Regions from separate parts of the Bacillus yunxiaonensis genome, predicted to be linked through region 1. Evidence: predicted binding sites of a transcription regulator. Region 1 holds the regulator's gene; each other region holds the start of a gene.
What was found. The regulator Rex, encoded in region 1, represses fermentation and respiration genes when NADH is low (regulators of the CRP and FNR family bind a similar motif). The targets are predictions, from matches to a motif close to TTGTGAAATATTTCACAA.
Positions count from the first base shown of each region.

Region 1 (3,216 bases):
CAATAAGAGCATTTTCTAAGATTTCCTTGCTACTTAAGTCTAAATGGTTTGTCGGTTCATCTAAAATAAGTACATTTGATTTTTGCATCATAAGTTTCGCAAGGGCTAAACGTGCTTTTTGTCCACCACTTAAAGAAGAGACTGGCTTTAAAACATCATCACCAGAAAATAAAAAGTTTCCAAGTACTGTGCGGATTTCTTTTTCTGGTTGCAGCGGGTAATCATCCCAAAGCTCATCCAATACACGTTTCGATGATGTTAAGTTTGCTTGTTCTTGGTCATAATATCCAATAGAAACGTTTGAGCCGAATGAAATACTGCCGTTTAAAGGATGAAGTTTATCCACAAGAGATTTTAATAAGGTGGATTTTCCGATTCCATTTGGACCGACAAGGGCAACACTATCACCTCTTGTTAATTGGAAATGAATGTGCTCAATGATTGGCTCATTATTATAACCAATTGTGACATTTTTTACTTGTAGTACATCATTGCCGCTTTGCCTATCGATATCAAAATGGAAAGAAGCAGATTTTGCATCACCGAGTGGTTTTGTCATAAGCTCCATACGATCTAATTGTTTTTGGCGACTTTGTGCCCGTTTTGTTGTGGATGCACGGGCGATATTTTTTTGAATGAAGTCTTGTAACTTTGTGACTTCTTCTTGCTGTTTTTCGTAACGCTTTATCTCTTGTTCGTATAGTGCTGCTTTAAGTTCTAAATACTTACTGTAGTTCCCTGTGTATTTTCGACTTTGTTTATTAGAGATTTCATACACCTGTGTTACGAGCTTATCTAGAAAGTATCGATCGTGTGAAACGATTAAAATAGCACCAGGATAGCCTTGTAAATATTGTTCCAGCCATGTTAATGTATCGATATCTAAATGGTTGGTGGGCTCATCCAAAATAAGCAAATCTGGTTTTGTTAATAATAATTTGCCAAGAGCTAAACGAGTTTTTTGTCCACCGCTTAATGTGGAGATTGTTGCTCCGTGTGTCTCAGGAGGAAAGCCGAGTCCGCTTAAAACAGAGCGAATATCAGCTTCGTATTGGTAGCCGCCTTTATTTTTATAATCTAATTGCAGACGATCATACTCTGCTAACAATCTTTCATGTGCAGTGACATTTGTGAAATTTTCTTCTTTCCCCATTTCTTGTTCTAGCCTTCGGAGTTCTTTCTCCATGTGTTGCAAATCTAGAAATACCGTTAACATTTCATCCCAAATGGTTAATGACGTTTCAAGACCAGTGTGCTGTGCTAAGTAACCGATAGATACATCTTTCGGTTTGATAATTTCTCCACTGTCATGGGATAGTTCTCCTGCAATAATCTTTAATAATGTAGACTTTCCAGCGCCGTTACGGCCGACAAGTGCAATGCGATCACGCGTCTGTACCTCTAACTTAATGTTTGAAAGAATCACTTCAGCGGCGTACAACTTGGAAAGGTTATTCACTTGTAGTAAAATCAATGTTTTCACCTCAAATAATTTCTTAACTTTGCCATGATTATATTTCTCAATCATACTAAAAATAGTGTATAGTTGAACATAAATAGAGAAGTTCTCTCTCTATTATACAAGGAAAACTTTCAATGCTAAACTTCCGTACATGTTTCAATCACTTGAACAGATAGGAAGAGAGGAGGGGGTTGCATGGAGCAGCCTAAAATTCCGCAGGCGACTGCCAAAAGATTGCCTCTATACTATCGATTTATCCAAAACTTATCGTTATCTGGTAAGCAACGCGTATCATCTGCAGAATTAAGTGAAGCGGTGAAAGTAGATTCTGCGACAATTCGAAGAGATTTTTCATACTTTGGGGCATTAGGGAAAAAGGGATACGGCTATAACGTAAATTATTTATTGTCGTTTTTCCGCGAAACACTTGACCAAGATGATGTAACGCGTGTAGCCCTAATAGGGGTAGGTAATTTAGGGACAGCTTTCTTACATTACAATTTTACGAAAAATAATAACACAAAAATTGAGATGGCATTTGACGTTGATGAAGAGAAAGTTGGAAAAGAAATCGGAGGAATTCCAGTATATCACCTGGATGAATTAGAAGAAAAATTATCAGATGATATAAAAGTGGCAATATTAACAGTACCTGCTTCTGTTGCACAAGCTGTAGCAGATCGCTTATCGCACACGAGTATACAAGGAGTTTTAAACTTTACACCTGCTAGGTTAAATATAGTAGAACACATTCGAATTCATCATATCGATTTAGCGGTAGAATTACAAACGCTTGTATACTTTTTGAAAAATTATCCACAATAAAAACGCAGGAATTCCCTGCGTTTTTATTATTTCTTCATACTACCTTTTTTCGGTTTAGAAAAAATAAGGCGAAGTGCCAAACTAAAATCAACCGTTGCCATTACAGAAAGTAATAGTGTGTAAAAGTTCCAAATTGTATCCTCAACACTTGTAATTGCTAAGTATGTAAAAATACACCCGAGAAGAAAATACAAAGTTGCCATAACAAATGGTGAATTTCGCATGTTTAAAATCCTCCGATAAATCCTTGCAATTTTTCAGCCTTTTCTAGATAGGGATGTAGTACAAATGTAATTAACATAACATTTGTATTCATCATAACATGAGCCATAATGGGTACAATAATCCGTTTCGTTTTTACGTATAAAAATGAAAAAACAAGCCCCATGGAAATATACACTAATAAATGTGTAGGGTCAAAATGAATTAAAGCAAATATAAGTGAACTCACAATTGCTGCGATAAAGAAGTTATATCGTTTATATAGTGTTCCAAATAGAATCTTTCTAAATACAATTTCTTCAAGAATAGGAGCAAATATAGACGAAACAATTATAAATAATGGAGCAGCTTTTATAATATCGATAATGTTTTGTGTATTTTCAGATTCAGCTTTAACTTTAAAAATTTGTGTTTCGATGGTGCCGGCAATTACTTGGGCAAATAAAGCAAGAAAAACCCCTAAAATAATCCATCCTATTGTAGCAGGAATGTTTGTCTTTTCCCGATCCCATTTTTCTGATTGTGTATCATTACGTAATAACAGAAGGATAATAATAAGAGCGATAAAAAAGCTAATTAGTCCCCAATGTGCAGTTGCTAATTGTACCTTTTCTTCGAAAGTTCTGTTTCCATTGTTGTATATCCCGCTTTTTAAAAGGATCCATCCTCCAATTACACCTGATAATTGCATCAAAATATATGTAACA
Region 1 is NZ_JBAWSV010000018.1:4,078-7,293, forward strand. Features, by position in the region: gene WAX78_RS24900 (ABC-F family ATP-binding cassette domain-containing protein) at 1-1,474, opposite strand, end outside; gene WAX78_RS24905 (redox-sensing transcriptional repressor Rex) at 1,658-2,287, shown strand; gene WAX78_RS24910 (YdiK family protein) at 2,314-2,511, opposite strand; gene WAX78_RS24915 (CPBP family intramembrane glutamic endopeptidase) at 2,514-3,216, opposite strand, start outside.

Region 2 (3,216 bases), on a different contig from region 1:
AGAAAGCGTACAAAAATTAAATATCCGAACGAAGACCTTTTAACGGGTTGACAAACATTAACAGCTCTCGTATATTATAAGTAACAGCATATTTCCAAAGGGGAGTAGCGTCAGAGAAAATATTCTCTGAAACAAAGTCGTCATTACGTGGAACTGTGTTCCTCCGGCTTTGTTGGCATATCTTATTACATATGTCTAGCAAGACCTTTGCCTATCAACGGCAGAGGTCTTTTTTGCATTCTTTTCTAAATTCCTTCTCCGTTGATAGAGCTTATTTGGGGAAGCTAAACAATGGGGAATTTTCTTCTTTTGTTTAGCACATATACAAACGGGAGGAGAATGTAAATGGATCTATCTTTATTATTGGAGTATGGTTGGGTATTACTTATTTTAGTTGTTTTGGAGGGAATTTTAGCAGCAGATAACGCGCTTGTCCTTGCAATTATGGTAAAGCATTTACCGGAAGAAAAACGTAAAAAAGCTTTATTTTATGGGCTTGCAGGAGCCTTTGTATTTCGCTTCGGATCGCTGTTTATGATTTCATTTCTTGTCGATGTATGGCAAGTACAAGCGATTGGTGCTGTCTATTTAATGTTTATTGCTGGTAACCATCTTGTAAAAACTTATGTGAAGAAGAATACACCTTCAGAAAACACTGAAGAAGTAACGACGAAAAAACAAGAAAACTTTTGGTTAACTGTATTTAAAGTAGAGGTTGCTGATATTGCGTTTGCTGTTGACTCTATTTTAGCAGCTGTTGCATTAGCTGTGACATTACCGGAAACAAATCTTGGTACGATTGGTAGCCTCGATACAGCACAGTTTTTCGTTATTTTCGCAGGTGGTATGATTGGATTAATCATTATGCGCTTTGCTGCATCTGCTTTCGTAAACTTACTGAAACGTAAACCTGGGTTGGAAACTGCTGCATTTATGATTGTAGGCTGGGTTGGTGTGAAATTAGCAGTTCATACGTTAGCTCATCCCGCATTAGGCGTGATTCCACATGGATTCCCAGAATCAGCTACTTGGAAAATTACATTTTGGATTGTATTGCTTGCAATTGGTGCAGGTGGTTGGTTCTTATCAAAAGAAACAACACCAAATGTACAACAAGGTTCGAAAAAATATAACGAAAAAGCGCTGTAATTTCAGCGCTTTTTCTTTTTTCTTCAAAAATAGGTGAAGTTTCTCAATTTTTGAAGAATACATTGTTCAATGTTTCTCAAAAATAATGTCCTTTTTGTGAAACATTGAACAAACTTATTGAAAGTAAGAACAAATACGTGTACCTTATCCATATAAAGAGTATTTATAATCGATGTATTGAAGGAGCGTAATGATTTATGCTAGAACAAGGAGTAGATTACCTAGTACAGCTTGCAAAGAAAAAAACTAAAATGTTAAATAACAATCCAATGCAATATTTTCTTCGAGCAGCGCTAGCTGGTATCTATATGGGCTTTGTTATTGTACTATGTTTTAAATTAGGAAATTTCTTTCATGATGCACACTCACCCGCAACATATTTAGCATTCTCTATGTTTTTTGGAATTGCACTTATTTTAATTATATATGGTGGAGCTGAATTATTTACAGGAAATACAATGTATTTCACAGTCGCAACTTTGCGAAAAGAGACAACAATTGGTGATACATTGCGTAACTGGGGTGCTTGTTATGTAGGTAACTTAGTAGGGGCAGTATTTTTCGCATTACTCTTTTATGCAACTGGTATTTTTGAAACAATAAGTCACAATCACTTATTAAATGAAGTTGCCACAATAAAGATGGGCGCATCAACAATGCACTTATTTTTCAAAGCTATTTTATGTAACTGGCTTGTTTGTCTTGCATGTTTCCTTCCATCTCAAGTAAAAGGAGATACAGCTAAAATACTTATGATATTATTTACTGTATTTACTTTCTTCTTGTCAGGATATGAACATAGCATCGCAAATCTATCAATATTTTCAATTGCCTTACTTGTTCCACATCCTGATACAGTTTCTTTTGCGGGTGCAATTCATAACTTAATTCCAGTTACAATCGGTAACATAGTTGGTGGATCTGTATTTGTTGGTATGGTTTATCATTATTTGACTAAAACAAAAAGTGAAACAAAATCTACAAAACCAGAAATCGCTTCTGAACAAACTGAAGAAATTATTCCATTGCCAGCGCATGTAAAATAAAGTGAAACTTCCTTCTGGGAGCGTCTTTTTCCCAGAAGGTTAGTTGAACCAATCGGACCCTTACAGACGGTTTGACTCTCTTCCTTGCCTTACTTCTTATCGACCGTTTGGGCGGGATAGCATCAAAAATCTGCATTCCAAGAAATTTGGAATGCAGATTTTTTAATAACTTCCAACACATTTGATTATAATAGATGAAGAAATTTCTCCGGACACCTTTCCTTTTTGTATCCGATTTAACATATAATATTGTCCTATCGTATCATTTGTATGAAGATGAATTTCCTTGACATGTAATCCTTCCTTACAAAAGGCATCTATAAAATACAACCCATTTCTCTGCCGCAATCCCATATTATAATCAAGCGATAACGTATGTACTTTATTATTCCGAATGAGCTCCAGCGTCTGTTCGACCGTTGTCGCTAACATAAAACCTGCTGGGCAAGGTCTTTGATCATCCATATATACATTCATTTCATCCCCTCCTCTACACATACATACTGTATGCACATATTGTTCCAAATGCAATAAACGGCGCAAAAGGAAGCGGTTCTTTATAAGTCATGCATCGAAAAGCAATAGAAATAGTAAAAAAGCAAATACCAAACAATGAAGAAAAACAAAGTGATAGTAATATCGTTTTTGTCCCAACTACAAATCCAAGTAAAATGAGCAGTTTTACATCACCGCCGCCAATACCCGCTGGACAAATTACCTGAATGATATATAAGAGTACAAACATAACTGCTGCTCCTAATAGTCCATCCCACCATAGTGAAGGTGAGATAAAAAAACGCTCTATTACAAATAGCCCTGCAAAAAAGAATAAGATCCGATTTGGAATTACCATATAGAGAAGGTCTGTAATTGTAACAATGAAAAGAAGTGATAATAAGGTCCAAACGATAATAAGCTGCTCATTAGGACCGATAAAAAGTGCTGTAAGGAGAAACGCTATACCTGCAATACCTTCAAAGAGTGGATGAAAAGGTGAAATTTTTATATTACAGTTTGTGCA
Region 2 is NZ_JBAWSV010000004.1:101,025-104,240, reverse strand. Features, by position in the region: gene WAX78_RS12620 (TerC family protein) at 346-1,149, shown strand; gene WAX78_RS12615 (formate/nitrite transporter family protein) at 1,347-2,195, shown strand; gene WAX78_RS12610 (cyclic-phosphate processing receiver domain-containing protein) at 2,358-2,672, opposite strand; gene WAX78_RS12605 (prepilin peptidase) at 2,686-3,216, opposite strand, start outside.
Region 2: the regulator Rex is predicted to act here: its motif matches at 1,244-1,261, upstream of WAX78_RS12615 (formate/nitrite transporter family protein).

Region 3 (3,216 bases), on a different contig from region 1:
ACAAAAAGAAGGACTTCTTGTTGGTAGTTCTTCGGGTGCAGCGCTTCACGCAAGTTTATTAGAAGCAGAGAAAGCAAAGCCAGGTACAAATATTGTAACAATTTTTCCAGATAGCAGTGAACGCTATTTGAGTAAGGACATATACAAAGGATGGGAATAAAAATGAGAAAAAAAACGAAATTAATTCATGGTATTCATATCGGAGAACCTTCAACTGGAGCTGTAACAGTACCAATTTATCAAACGAGTACGTACAAACAAGAAGGTGTAGGGAATCATAAAGGGTACGAATATTCACGTACGGGAAATCCAACTCGTGCAGCCCTTGAAGAAACAATTGCTGTTCTTGAAAATGGTCATGCAGGATTTGCATTTGGATCAGGTATGGCAGCAATTACAGCAGTGATGATGCTTTTCTCTAAAGGGGATCATGTTGTTTTAACAGATGATGTATACGGCGGAACATACCGTGTCATGTCAAAAGTATTAAATCGCTTTGGAATTGAACATACATTTGTTGATACAACAAACTTAGAAACGGTAAAAGAAGCAATTCTTCCAAATACAAAAGCAATTTATGTAGAAACACCGACGAATCCGCTTTTAAAAATTACAGATATTAAACAAATTGCAGCACTGGCTAGAGAACAAGGCTTATTAACAATTGTTGATAATACATTTATGACACCGTATTGGCAAACACCAATCTCCCTTGGTGCAGATATTGTACTTCATAGTGCAACAAAATATTTAGGTGGTCATAGTGATGTTGTCGCTGGAGTAGTAGCTGTAAATAGTGCAGAATTAGCAGAGGAGCTTCATTTCGTACAAAATTCAACTGGTGGTATTTTAGGACCACAAGATAGCTTCTTATTACTACGTGGTTTAAAAACGTTAGGAGTACGCATGGAGGAGCATGAAGCAAATGCTCGTGCAATTGCTGAGTTCTTACAAAATCATCCGAAAGTAAACAAAGTGTACTATCCAGGACTTAGCAGTCACTATAATCATGACTTAGCAGCAGAGCAAGCAAATGGCTATGGCGCAATTATTTCATTTGATGTAGATAGTAAAGAAACATTAAATGCTGTCCTTGAGAAAGTACAATACTTTACACTTGCTGAAAGTCTAGGTGCAGTAGAAAGCTTAATTTCAATTCCTTCTCAAATGACACATGCTTCTATTCCAGTAGAGCGCCGTGCAGAACTAGGAATTACAGATACATTAATTCGTATCTCAGTTGGAATTGAAGACGGAGAAGATTTAATTGAAGATTTAGCACGAGCATTAGCATAATGGAACAAGCACTACTGAATGAAGTAGTGCTTGTTTCTTATAACTTAAATTTGTGAAACATTTCACAAATTAGACACACACAAATAAAAATATCTCGTGTATAGTAAGAACATGAAACAAGATACTTTACACATATTTATGTGAAATGTTTCACAAACAATGAAATTCATGTAGAAAAGGTAGTTCTATTTTTTTAGCTATCAGGGACAAATTTAGACCCTTAAGGACGTTTTTTGCCCAACAGCAGAATAGGAGGAAATTACATGGCAGTCAAAGAGAAAGTTGTAAATGAAATGCAAGAAGTAACAGAGATGATTGAGGCGTTAGTAAAGAACGGTCAAAAAGCTTTACAAGCATTGGAAGGATTTACACAGGAACAAATTGACAACATTGTACATGAAATGGCACTTGCTGGTGTAGATCAACATATGCCACTAGCAAAAATGGCTGTTGAAGAAACAGGGCGCGGTGTGTATGAAGACAAGTGTATCAAGAATATTTTCGCAACTGAATATATTTGGAATAGTATAAAAAACGATAAAACAGTGGGAGTTATTCGTGAGGATCCACATGAGGAAGTTATAGAAATTGCAGAGCCGGTTGGTGTAGTTGCAGGAGTAACGCCAGTAACAAACCCAACTTCAACAACGATGTTTAAAGCAATCATTGCGATGAAAACGAGAAACCCAATTATTTTTGCATTCCATCCTTCAGCGCAGCAATGTTCTATTGCAGCTGCTAAAACAGTGCGCGATGCTGCAGTAAAAGCAGGAGCACCAGAGAATTGCATTCAATGGATTGAAAGACCTTCTGTTGAAGCGACAAAGCAACTTATGAATCATGAAGGGGTAGCACTTGTTCTAGCAACAGGAGGCGCAGGAATGGTGAAATCAGCATATTCAACTGGTAAACCAGCTTTAGGGGTAGGACCTGGTAACGTTCCTTGTTATATCGAAAAATCAGCACATGTAAAACGAGCTGTAAATGATGTAATTTTATCGAAAACATTTGATAATGGTATGATTTGTGCTTCTGAACAAGCGATTATTGTAGACAAAGAAATCTATAATGACGTGAAACAAGAAATGATAGCGAACAATTGTTACTTTGTAACAGCAGAAGAACGAAAAAAATTAGAGAAACTTGTTATTAATGAAAATACATGTGCAGTAAATAGCGATATCGTAGGGAAATCCGCTCATTATATTGCAGCTTTAGTTGGGATTACAGTACCTGAAGACACAAAGATGCTTGTAGCTGAAATTAAAGGAGTCGGCGCAGCTTATCCGTTATCCCGTGAAAAATTAAGTCCAGTATTAGCTTGTATAAAAGCCAATTCATTAGAAGAAGGACTGCAGCATTGTGAAAATATGTTAGAACTTGGCGGTTTAGGACATTCTGCAGTCATTCACTCTACAAATACAGAAGTACAAAAACAGTTTGGTTTACGTATGAAAGCATGTCGTCTTATTGTAAATGCTCCGTCAGCACACGGCGGAATTGGTGATGTATATAATGCTTTTATTCCATCACTTACACTTGGATGCGGATCATACGGAAAGAACTCTATTTCTCAAAACGTAACGGCAACACATTTACTGAATATAAAAAGACTTGCAAACAGAAAAAAGAATATGCAGTGGTTCAAGCTGCCACCAAAAATTTATTTTGAAAAACATGCAACGCAATATTTAGCGAAAATGCCGAACATTTCACGCGCATTTATTGTGACAGATCCTGGAATGGTGAAGCTTGGATATGTTGATACAGTAACGCATTATTTACGTCAACATATGAATGATGTAAAGGTAGAAGTATTCTTTGAAGTAGAACCAGATCCGTCAGATGAAACGGTATTTAAAGGAGCAGAAATGATGCGAAGCTTCAATCCGGACGTGATTATTGCTCTTGGCGGTGGAT
Region 3 is NZ_JBAWSV010000002.1:359,307-362,522, reverse strand. Features, by position in the region: gene WAX78_RS07985 (O-acetylserine dependent cystathionine beta-synthase) at 1-160, shown strand, start outside; gene WAX78_RS07980 (bifunctional cystathionine gamma-lyase/homocysteine desulfhydrase) at 163-1,296, shown strand; gene adhE (bifunctional acetaldehyde-CoA/alcohol dehydrogenase) at 1,560-3,216, shown strand, end outside.
Region 3: the regulator Rex is predicted to act here: its motif matches at 1,347-1,364, upstream of adhE (bifunctional acetaldehyde-CoA/alcohol dehydrogenase).

Region 4 (3,216 bases), on a different contig from region 1:
CGGGAGGTCCTTCTCAGTGAGGGCATATGGTTCACTTGGATCGCAGATGACGGGTTCCATTGAGAGTTTATCGAAACCAAGGTCTGCGATATGAAAAATGTCATTAGTAAAATCGACATTGTTGCGAGTGTAGGTTCCACGTACGTAGTATTCTTTGTCTCCACGCTTTTCGATGAATTCCTGGAATTTCGGAACGATATAATCGTAGCTTCCTTTTCCAGTGACTGTTTTGCGAAGGTGATCATGAACCTCTTTTCTTCCATCAAGACTTAGTACGACATTGTACATTTCCTCGTTCAAGAAATCGGTGACCTCATCGTTCAGCATCATGCCATTCGTAGTGAAGGTGAAGCGAAAAGTCTTTTTGTACTCTTTTTCTTTGCTTCTTGCGTAAGCGACAATCTGTTTGACAACCTTCCATGCCATGAGTGGTTCTCCACCGAAGAAGTCGACGTCGAGGTTTCGATGATGACCAGAGTTTTCCAATAGGTAATCAATAGCTCTTTGTCCAACCTCATAGCTCATGATTGCTCTGTTTCCGTTGTATTTTCCCTGGCTGGCGAAGCAGTATTCGCATGATAGGTTACAGGTATGCGCGACATTGAGACAAAGTGCCTTTACATAAGTTTGACGATTTCTCAAATCAATCGAGAGGTCCTTAAATTCATCCTCAGTAAAGAGTTGTCCATCATTTTTTAGCTCTTCGACATCCGCCATTGTTTCTCGAATGTCCCCCTCGGAGATGTTAGAATCATGTTTGTACTTTTCTAGCATCATTGTCACGATTTCTTCCGCAGGAGTATTCTCGTAAAGCGCGATGATTTCATAGGCGAGGTCGTCGACAACATGCACCGATCCACTATAGGTATCGAGCACGATGTTATATCCATTTAATTTATATTGATGAATCATACTTAATAATCAAACTCCTTTTATTCATAAAGTAAAACTCCATCAGTGAGTTTTTACTCTCCAGTGATGGTTAGTTGAATTGAGTGGGAAATTATTGTTCTCGAATAGTGGGAAAAAATGGCCGCCCATCTGTAAGCAGTTGGGCGGTACATTTCTTATTTCCTATCTGTTCATTGTGTTTTCACACTTCTGATTGGCAACTCCGCAAGACGTTTTACAAGCTGATTGGCAAGATGTTTGGCATGCACCGCATCCACCGTGCTTTACAGTATCCGTCAGTTTACGAGTGCTCAGTGTTACGATTCTTTTCATAACGTATAACTCCTTTTTAAAATGTTTTTTGAAGAAATAAGAGTTAAATATTGTGAAGTATTTCACATTTAGAGGTAGTAATTGTGAATAATTTCACAATAATGATTAAACCTTGTGAATCCTTTCACATTAATTCCAATAATAATTTTAACAACACTATGGATTCACGTCAATCATTCCTGATGTCTCGATACTGTGGAACAGCCATTTGATTTCGCTTCTACTTTTCCTTCATCACCATTTAAAGAGTTTCGAGAAAGCGAAACGTTCGCATGTAATTATGATTTAGGATTCCCTATTATAATAGTAAATCCGTCCTTTCTTAAGATAGCCGAAGGTATTATCTTAAGAAAAGACGGATTTTTTTGCATCTATCTTTGAATATTTATGTGTTTTGCTATTATGGAACCTGTGTGTCGTATTTCCGTTGTAATTCTTTCAACTCCTTCACCAAATTCTCTCCAATCGTAGGAGCAAGTTTGTCGTATATAGGTGATAGTGTCTTTTCCCACTCTTTGCGTTGTTCGTCGTTTAATTCATGAATTTGAATTGATGAGTTTTGTTTAATGAGTTCAAGCTGTTCTGTGTTCATTTGAATGGATTGTTGATCATTCCAAGCAGTTGTTTCTTCCATTGCTTCCATTAATATTTGCTTTGTTTTTTTCGTTTGTTTGTCCCAGGTTTTTTGATTCATCATGACAGCATATCCTAAATACCCATGGTTAGTAATTGTCAAATAGTTTTGAACGTTATAGAATTTTTTAGAGTAGATATTTGAAATGGTATTTTCTTCGCCATCAACTTTTCCTGATTCAATTAATTGATATGTAGAGTTAAATGAATCAGGATATGTGTGAACTTTTAACAAATCAAATTGGGATTTGATTACATCACTTTGCATGATGCGAAAAGATTGTCCCTTTATATCTTCGGGTGTATAAATGGGTCCTTTATTTGAAGTGATTTGTTTAAAGCCGTTAGACCAGTGGGCAAGCCCTTTTATTCCATCTTTTTGTAAGGATTGAAGTAATTGGTCCCCAATTTTTCCGTTTAAGCCTTCCTGTAAGGCTTCATAACTTGAAAAAGCAAATGGCAAATCAAGTACGCCCCATCCAGAGGAGAATGCTCCAAGTTTTGATGTAGAGGGAGCAATAATTTGTACTTGCCCAGATTGTAAAGCATGAAATTCTTCTATATCAGAATATAAGCTTCCGTTAGGGAAGACCTCTATTTTTATTTTACCATTTGATTTTTCATCAACGAGTTCAGCAAATTTGTTGGCAGCACGTCCTTTTGGTGTGTTTTCTGCTACAACATGGCTAAATTTAAAGACGATTTGGTCTTTTAGTCCTTCTTGGTCATCATCATATGAGAGTTTATTTTGAGAAAAATAACCTTGATATTTAATAAATAAAGTGCTTGCAATTAAAGTGATGAAAAGGAGTATAAAAGTAGCTGCTTTTTTCATCTTAGTCCTCCTTTTGAGGTCGTTATTGTAAGCATACCGAGAAGATTTCTATTCGTAAAGATGCTTTTAGAGGGAAGGAGGACCAAAAGTGAGAAAATTACCGATCCGGTGGAAAATTACGATTCTTTCTTATGCGGTAGTTATATTTTCACTTATGATCGGCGGAGGAATTATAATCGCAAATATTCAACAAAAAGAAGAAAAAGAATTAAGAATTAGATCTATGAATACAGCGCGAACGGTAGCAGAAATGTCAGATGTAAAGAGGGCTCTTCAAGAAGCAAATGGATGGATTACATTAAATTCTGTTATTGAAAAGATCAGAGTAATTAATGAAACAGATTATATTGTAGTTATGAATATGGAACGAATTCGATATTCGCATCCCGTGAAAGAAATGATCGGGAAACCTTCCAAAGGAGCGGATGAAGAACCAGCATTTGCAGAGCATATTTATTTTTCAAAAGCAAAGGGAGATATAGGTACTGTAATTCGTGCGTTTATGCCTATTAAAGATCAAAACT
Region 4 is NZ_JBAWSV010000013.1:21,723-24,938, forward strand. Features, by position in the region: gene scfB (thioether cross-link-forming SCIFF peptide maturase) at 1-912, opposite strand, end outside; gene scfA (six-cysteine ranthipeptide SCIFF) at 1,075-1,224, opposite strand; gene WAX78_RS23660 (TRAP transporter substrate-binding protein) at 1,625-2,692, opposite strand; gene WAX78_RS23665 (sensor histidine kinase) at 2,781-3,216, shown strand, end outside.
Region 4: the regulator Rex is predicted to act here: its motif matches at 1,275-1,292, upstream of scfA (six-cysteine ranthipeptide SCIFF).